Regions from separate parts of the Shewanella sp. SG41-3 genome, predicted to be linked through region 1. Evidence: predicted binding sites of a transcription regulator. Region 1 holds the regulator's gene; each other region holds the start of a gene.
The links. Region 1 encodes ArgR, which controls arginine synthesis, uptake and breakdown. Its sites were predicted from a motif close to ANTGAATANNTATTCANT; they were not measured.
Positions count from the first base shown of each region.

Region 2: argA (amino-acid N-acetyltransferase) is a predicted target of ArgR. The motif match lies at 1,362-1,379, and genes of this name have one in related genera.
Region 3: H5164_RS04010 (YjiH family protein) is a predicted target of ArgR. The motif match lies at 1,071-1,088, and genes of this name have one in related genera.
Region 4: gltB (glutamate synthase large subunit) is a predicted target of ArgR. The motif match lies at 1,299-1,316, and genes of this name have one in related genera.

Region 1 is NZ_JACJFJ010000003.1:43,707-45,921, reverse strand. Features, by position in the region: gene H5164_RS06180 (Dyp-type peroxidase) at 1-906, shown strand, start outside; gene argR (transcriptional regulator ArgR) at 967-1,437, opposite strand; gene H5164_RS06170 (META domain-containing protein) at 1,604-2,029, opposite strand; gene H5164_RS06165 (hypothetical protein) at 2,152-2,215, shown strand, end outside.
Region 2 is NZ_JACJFJ010000007.1:37,603-39,817, forward strand. Features, by position in the region: gene argA (amino-acid N-acetyltransferase) at 1-1,270, opposite strand, end outside; gene rpmG (50S ribosomal protein L33) at 1,748-1,921, opposite strand; gene rpmB (50S ribosomal protein L28) at 1,928-2,164, opposite strand.
Region 3 is NZ_JACJFJ010000002.1:165,338-167,552, reverse strand. Features, by position in the region: gene H5164_RS04010 (YjiH family protein) at 1-827, opposite strand, end outside; gene H5164_RS04005 (U32 family peptidase) at 1,264-2,211, opposite strand.
Region 4 is NZ_JACJFJ010000001.1:232,309-234,523, reverse strand. Features, by position in the region: gene H5164_RS01050 (TIGR01212 family radical SAM protein) at 1-848, opposite strand, end outside; gene gltB (glutamate synthase large subunit) at 1,370-2,215, shown strand, end outside.

The DNA of each region.
Region 1 (2,215 bases):
GGGATTTGCGCAGAAGGTAATTTACACAGTGTGTACCTGATGTTTAATGCCAATGATGGTGTTGAAGATCAGTTACGTCCATCTATTGCTAATGTGGCGCAATACATCTATGAGCTCACAGATCAATATGCAGACAGTGCTTTTAATGGCTTTGTCGGTATTGGTGCTAATTTTTGGGATACCTTTTATCCTGATGCGCGCCCAGCATTATTAAAACCTTTTCCTGCTATGAATGAAGGTATTCGTGATGCACCTGCAATGGAATATGATCTGTTTATTCATATTCGTTGTGACCGTTACGATATTTTACATCTTGTCGCAAATGAGATTAATCAAATGTTTGAAGATTTGGTTGAGCTAGTTGATGAAGAGCGTGGTTTCCGTTTTATGGACAGCCGTGATTTAACCGGTTTTGTTGATGGTACCGAAAACCCTAAGGGGCGCCATCGTCAAGAGGTTGCATTGGTTGGTAATGAAGATAAAGCGTTTGCCTCTGGTAGTTATGTTCATGTACAAAAATACATGCATAACTTAAGTAAATGGCATCGTTTACCACTGAAAAAACAAGAAGATATTTTTGGTCGAACTAAAGTTGATGATATTGAATATGAGTCAGAAGATAAGCCACTAACCAGCCATACCAAGCGAGTTAATTTAAAAGATGCGCAAGGTAATTCATTAGAAATCCTGCGTCAAAGCATGCCTTATGGTTCGATTCGAGAGCAAGGGCTGATTTTTATTTCTGTGTGCCGCACTCCAGAACATTTTGAACAAATGCTTCGCAGTATGGTGCACGGTGATGGCCATGGAAATCATGATCATTTAATGTTGTTTACCAAAGCGTTGACCGGATCATCATTCTTTGTGCCATCATTAGATTTTTTAACTCAATTCGATGATGCGTAACCACCCGCGTTAAGCAAAAAAAAAGCAATGCCATGGCATTGCTTTTTTTATAGTGATATTTTATTCACTATAATTGAATAAAGATCTAACGGTCTCTAAGGTATCATCAATAGTTTTTATACTTGCAGGGCAAATGAAAATCGTATCATCGCCAGCAATGGTACCTAATATCCCTTCAGGTTTACCTATTGAATCCAGCAAACGAGCAATTAATTGTGCTGCACCTGGACTGGTTCTTACCACTATCATGGCTTGGTTATGATCAACATCTAGCACTAAATTCTTAACTGGGCTACCCGCAGTTGGAACGCCTAGCTCTGCAGGGAGGCAATAGACCATTTCTTGCTTGGCGTTACGAGTACGAACAGCACCAAATTTGCTGAGCATACGCGATACTTTAGATTGATTAATATTACCGAATCCTTCGGTTTGAAGCGCATTAACAATCTCGCTCTGGCTTCCAAAACGTTCTTCTTTGAGAATCGATTTAAAAGTTCGTACGAGCTCATCCTGATTTCTTGTCGCTGGCATAATGATATTTCATCTTATATTTGTTATTCAAAAATCTAGCACATTTTGAATAGATTGACTTATTAAGTCAAGAAAAAATCAAATTTATTGAATAAAAATTCATTTTGTCGTGGAACTTTAAGCTGACACTTGTGTTAGTTCTGTGACTCATTTAAGCAATAAATGATTAAGATAATGGCGATGATTGTCTTGTCAGTACCAATAGAGTATCACCCTTTTCTGACAATAGATTAAGTTTTCCTTTTGAGAAATCAACTTGTTGTACTAATGAAATAGCTTGCATCAACTCGGCTTCTTGGCTCATAAAGCTGTCAACGCAGGCTTTCATGGTAGTGCCTGCTGGTGCCAGCTGTAAAAAGTTACCTTGCTGGGCATAACTGCCAAAAAACTGATTACAACTGTTGTTACCTGTTAACTCGCCATCTGCGGCAAAAACTAACGTTGCAGGACTATTATTAATGGTTGGAGTGTCGAGGACGGTGTCGACATGCCAAGTACCAATTAATTGTTCATTTGAGACAGTGGCCGATGGACTTTGGCAAGCACTAAGGCCTATAACTATAACTGCGGCGCCGAGAATATGCTTTATCATGCTGAGAGGGTTCCAAATACGAAAAAATTGGCGCTATTCTACTACTTGAGCATTAATAAAAGAGTAAATAATTGTCAGTTTTTGGATTAATGAACATTATTTAACGAACTAAAGAGAGTCAAATGATTAAATTAGTCAAAGTGTTGCATATCATCGGCTTAATTATGTTGCTGGTTGGCGTAGGCT
Region 2 (2,215 bases), on a different contig from region 1:
GCTTTTTCTTGTTCGGCAGTTCTTCAACATCGACAATACTAAAACCATGCTCTAAAAACCAATGAATGCTACGAGTGGTTAACGCAAATAAACGGGAATAACCGCGCACGCGTGCCTGACCAATAATATTATTGAGTAACAAGCTACCACGGTCTGCATCACGATAATCAGGGTGCACCACAAGACAGGCAAACTCACCGGCATTATCTTCTTCAAATGGATACAGTGCCGCGCAGCCGATGACTAAATTGTCACGCTCAACAAGCATAAATTGCTCTATTTCCATTTCAAGTTGCTCACGAGAGCGACGTACCAAGATACCTTGCTCTTCTAAAGGTCGAATCAGGTTTAAAATGCCACCGATATCGCTAATGGTTGCGCGGCGTAAACGCTCAGCACTTTGAGTAACAATTTGCGTACCTATGCCTTCGCGCGAGAATAACTCTTGTAACAAGGCGCCATCTTCTAAATAACTCACTAAATGACAACGTGGTACGCCTCGGCGGCACGCTTCAACACTGGCTTTTAAGAAAGCGATAGTCCCCACTGAAGTATGATCATCCTCAGACATTGTCTTGAGCATTTCTTCGATATCATCTGGCATAAGTTCGGCAATCACTTCGCCATTTGCGCCTAAAATACCGTGGCTATCACTAAAACCAATAATCTTATCCGCCTTTAACTTAATCGCGACTTGGGTCGCCACCTCTTCAGCGGTCAGGTTAAAGCTTTCTCCAGTAACAGAAGCCGCAATCGGCCCCATTAATACAATACCGTTGTTATCTAATTGGCGGCGTAACCCTTGTGCATCAATACGACGTACTTTGCCACTTAAACAAAAGTCGACACCGTCATCAACACCCAGCGGTTGCGCAATAACAAAATTACCACTGACTAAGTTAATTTGTGCATTCTGCATTGGCGTATTACCTAAGCTCATCGACAGCCTAGCGGTAATATCAAATTGAGTAGCCCCTGCAACCTGCTTGATAATCTTTAAGGTTTCATCATCAGTAATACGAATACCATTATGGTATGCAGGCTCAATTCCAGCAGCCTTTAAGCCGGCATCTATCTGTGGTCTTGCACCATAGACTAATACCACTTCAATCCCAAGCGAGTGCAACAAAGCCACATCATTCAAAATACCGCGGAATTGTGGATGCGCTAATGCTTCGCCACCCAACATGACGACAAAAGTTTTACCTCTATGCGCATTAACATAAGGAGCAGAATGACGAAATCCATCAACTAATTCAGTGGTTCTCACGGGCAAATTCACCTCGGTATAAATTTGATGTGCATTAATGATTATGACAAAAAATGTCACACAATGATTTGTAGTGCCAAAAGGGAATGGTATTGCATTTTAATTCACTTTTAAAGCATTTTATTTCACTTAAAGTAAAACAGAGTGTCTCAAATTTATATGAAAAAATCATTACAGCCAAAAAGTTAGCTTATTTTTACTGTGAATAATACTTTACGCATATATTTATAACATTACATTAAACTTTAATAACAATCCTCAAACATCATCACATAATAATAATGACCACAGAGCTTGATTCAATGCCATAAGATTAATCATGCACCACACATAGTAAACAACTACGCAGTACTGACAACTCAGCAGCTTAGTCACCATTTGAGTTCACCTGCTTATGCAACAGTTTAGTATAGACTATTTTCAAACGGCCATAAAAAAAGCCCCAATTAAGGGGCTTTTTTAAGAATCAAAAATCAATTACTTGATTTTAGCTTCTTTGTACATAACGTGCTGACGAATGACTGGATCAAATTTCTTGATTTCCATTTTTTCAGGCATGTTACGCTTGTTCTTTTCAGTAGTGTAGAAGTGACCAGTTTTAGCAGTAGATACTAATTTGATCTTCTCACGATTACCTTTAGATTTAGCCATTTTCTATTATACCTTCTCGCCACGGGCACGAAGTTCTTTAACAATCACTTCGATACCTTTCTTGTCGATAATACGGATACCTTTAGTAGATACACGTAATTGCACGAAACGCTTTTCTTCTTCTAACCAAAAACGGTGGTTTTGTAGGTTAGGTAAAAAACGACGACGAGTCGAATTTTTTGCGTGCGAACGGTTGTTACCAACCATTGGCTTCTTGCCAGTTACTTGGCATACTCTTGACATGTCAATCTTCTCCAAAACAAATTTTTAACGCTCGAGCATTAATGTGCCTCG
Region 3 (2,215 bases), on a different contig from region 1:
GATGCTCGTTGCATTGCTTGTTCAAATCCCCACGAAAAGACACCGTGACTAGCAGGAATTGTTTCATCATCTTCATGGCGTGGGGTGTCGTCGATATACAGATCTTTTTTCCATGATAACGGCGGTAATTTCGGCACTATGATAGCGGCGACAAATCCTGCCAAACACACAGTGAGATAGAATGGTACAAACAAGTGCTCAAGTTTTACTTGCGATATAACCACTAGACTGAAAGTTATCGATACAGCTGAAAAAGTGGTACCAATAACGGCTGCTTCTCGTGCCGTGTAGAAACGGGTTTCGTATTGTTTGGTGGTCATTAAAATGCCCACACTGCCGTCACCTAACCAAGATGCCATACAGTCAATCGCACTGCGTCCGGGTAAATTGAATATTGGACGCATCACTTTGGTTAATAATGTGCCAAAAAACTCCAATAAACCAAAATTGAGCAATAGCGGCAATAACATGCCTGCAAAAATAAACACTGAAAATAGTACTGGCACTAAATCATTTAAGACTAAACCACCCGTTGCCGATGAAGTAATCGCATCAGGTCCCATCTGCAAATAAACCATGACAATAAAGACCGCACCTAATATCCGCACGGCTAACCAAAATAAATTTACTTTTAATAAGGTGCGTAAAAAAATATTTTTACGCACAAATTTAGGATTCATAAGCTGGGTGAGCAATGAGGCTATTGCCATAAATACAACGATACAGGTCACAATAAGCTGAATCGAACTGCCCATTTGGTTTTGCAATGCTTTTGAAATGATTGCAATTGGGATAGTAATCGAACCATTGACAGTGATAGGCGTCATAAACAGTAACAAACCAATCAGTGACGGAATGATAAAGGTAAGAATTGTTTTAATGTTATGTTTTTTGTGTGTCACGTTAAATACACCTTACGTATTTGCTGTAAGTTGGCCAGCTTGGCTATCCAACTGTTTCTTATGGACAGAGATTGAATGTCCATTCAGTTGTGTTTTTTGGGTAGGCAAGGTTACCCCCTTCTTTGCTGTATGTAAAATGATAACTTAATCGAATAGATATTAGTTAAATATGAGTAGATATTTACTTTACGGGAATGATGTTGTACATGATAAATAACTAATATAATCATTTGGTTAATGATTTGTTTCTGGAGTGTTTCAGCTTTGAGTGTGTGAGTTTTTAAGTCGCTTGTATGCCATTAATGAACATGAATATTATCATTGTTATGAGTGGTTGCATCAATGGCAATCGGCTGAGTTTTTATGACGGAAACACAGTTTCTTGGTTCTCTTGGCGATAGTCCATGCCCGGCAATCCGAACCAGTAACCATTGCAATGATGATGAATGATTGCAGTATGCTGCTTGTGATTAAATTGTTGATTGAATAGTTCTTCAGTATTAAATGGGTCGTTTGTTACCTGTTGTAGTGCGCTGGCAAGCTCAGAACCCAAGTCAATATCGGTTAATTTGTTGGGTGAAATCCGCCAATAGTCCACTCCCATGGTGATCATCTGGGGAATTTGGTTAATCAGATTTATTTGCGCCGCTGATTGAGTTTGAATGCCATTTAAGCGTAATAAGGGCTGCGACTCTTGAGTTTGAGCCAATAAACCTTTGCTGTGGCGTTGGCAAATCGTTTGGCATTTATCTTTCGGTAATTGGTAATGCTTAGCGGTAAAGCAGCGCGCTGAAAGAGCTAGCGGCATATAGCCGTGGCCGAGCACTTCAATTTCAAACTTGGGTTTATCACCTTGATTGATGATACGACTTAACCACTGTTGAGATAACTCACATGGCATAACAAAGCGGAACATGCCTTTTTTATGCAGTAAATCCAGACTGGCCCGATTGTAATTATTAATCATTGGTCCGCACACAAAAGGAACTTTGGCTTGCTGTGCATAATGTACTGCCGCCATATCATTAGCTTCAATACTAAAGTCACCATTCTCAATCGCTTTTTTTAATTCATTGAGCTCTGATTGTGCTTCTATTAGTGCCATGGTCGATAACACCACATGTTTACCATGAGACTTAAGCATATTCGCCAGATCAAGATAGTCGTTAAACTTGAGTTCGCGGCGACGACTGCACACGGTTTCACCTAAGTAAACAGTATCAATATGACTTAATGCCACTTGTTGATAGAAAAGCTCAACGTCAGGTTTTGACCAGCAGTAGCTAATTGGAGCAAGAGATATTTTCATTCTG
Region 4 (2,215 bases), on a different contig from region 1:
ATTGGTTTTTTGGCATAAGCAGTTACCCGATGAAAGATAATATTTTTTGGAGTATGTCGAATAAGTTTTGCAGCTTCAGCGGCATACTCTTCAAGGGTCAATAATGGCATAGCATTATAACGCCATTGCTTCGCCATCGTACTGCCTTCAACAACATGTAAAGGATGTAATTTAAGTCCATCTACACCAATGCCTAATACAGTTTGTAAGCTATTAAAATAGTCAATCGACGTTTCGCCTGGGAGCCCTAATATCAAATGAGTACACACTTTAATGCCTCTAGCGCGGGCATTTTTTACCGTCCGACGATATTCGCATAACAGATGGCCACGATTAATCCGCTTTAAAGTATGATCATTGGCGGTTTGTAAGCCTAATTCTAGCCATACTTCTATCCCTCGTTGTTGATACTCAACCAGTAAATCAATTACTTGATCAGGAACACAATCAGGACGAGTACCAATATGTAACCCTACAATATCGCTATCCTCCAGCGCTTGATCATATTTTTGCTTTAGCACTTCATACTCATCATAAGTACTAGTGTAAGCTTGAAAATAAGCAATATATTTAGCTGTGGGGGTAGTATTTATATTCACTGAAGAAGTACATTTTTTTGCCGATTGCGCACGTACTTTGCCTTCAGTTAATTGTATCGCTATCGGTTGTTCTCTACCTCGTTCACCACTGAATGAAGCAACGTTGCAAAAAGTACACCCTCCCACCCCTAAGGTGCCATCACGATTAGGACAAGTAAATTGGGCATCAATGGTTAATTTTTTTACCCTTTGTCCATATAGACGTTTGCAATACACGCCAAACGTATTTACGTAGTCATCTAAACCCAAAATACAGTCTCATTATTACGCCAAAGTTCGCCAGTGTAGTCAGTCGATAAACACCTGTCTTGGTGCTAAATCAATAAAACAGTCTATTAACTCAAGCGAGTTATAAACTTATGTACAAACTAAATAACGTTTAAAACAATTTAGTTTATTTACATCGACAAAAAGTGAATATTTACTCATTTATAATAATTTTTTACCCAAAGACTGTGTTTGAAATAAAATTCATTATTTTTGTTTCAAAAACAATTAACCGCCATTGTTACAAAAAGGTAATCAGTAATTTAATTTTTTTCTAAAATTCTTTTTATTCAGAACGTTATAGCGCCAAAAACACAGTTTACGTTAACGTAAACTTGACAGCTTATTACCTTTTTCTAGTAATTATATTTCAGTTTGTTGCATTTTTTTGGTTTGACCTTTATGCATTCTCGGTTTAATTTGGATGGTTCGGGTGCATATCTATGGATATTCTTCAAATTTACCCCGAGTCGTATCTAGTAGAGGTTTAGGGGGTTTTTTGTATGAGCTTGTATCATCCCAGTTTTGAGCGTGACAATTGCGGATTTGGTTTGATTGCACAAATGGACGGAGACGCGAGTCACCGTATTGTGCGTACCGCGATTCATGGTCTCGATCGAATGAAGCATCGTGGTGGTATTGCAGCTGACGGACGCACAGGTGATGGCTGTGGTTTATTAATGCAAATGCCTACAGATTTTTTTGAAGCGATTGCGGCTGAAAATGATTGGCATTTAAGCCGCAAATTTGCGGTGGGTATGCTATTTCTTAGCCAAGATGAGCAACGCGCTGATGAAGCGAAGTTCATTTTAGAAAAAGAACTACAAAGAGAAACGTTAAGTGTCGCTGGCTGGCGTAAAGTTCCGATCAATCCAGATGTTCTGGGGGAGATTGGCCGGAAAAGCTTGCCACAAATCTATCAAGTATTGATTAACGCGCCAGTGGGATGGCGTGAGAAAGATCTTGAACGTCGCTTATATATGGCTCGTCGCCGTCTTGAGCAACAAATAACAGACGATAAAGATTTTTATGTTGCTAGTCTTTCTGGGCAAGTCATAGTCTATAAAGGATTAATGATGCCAGCAGACCTGCCATCATTTTATACAGACTTAGCAGATATTCGTTTAAAAAGTGCGATTTGCTTATTTCACCAGCGCTTCTCAACGAATACATCGCCAAAATGGCCATTAGCACAACCGTTTCGTTATCTCGCTCATAATGGTGAGATCAATACCATTACCGGCAACCGTCAATGGGCAAGAGCGCGTGCTTATAAATTCAACTCGCCTTTATTGCCCGATTTACAACAAGCGGCCCCTTTTGTTAACGAAACCGGTTCAGACTCGTCT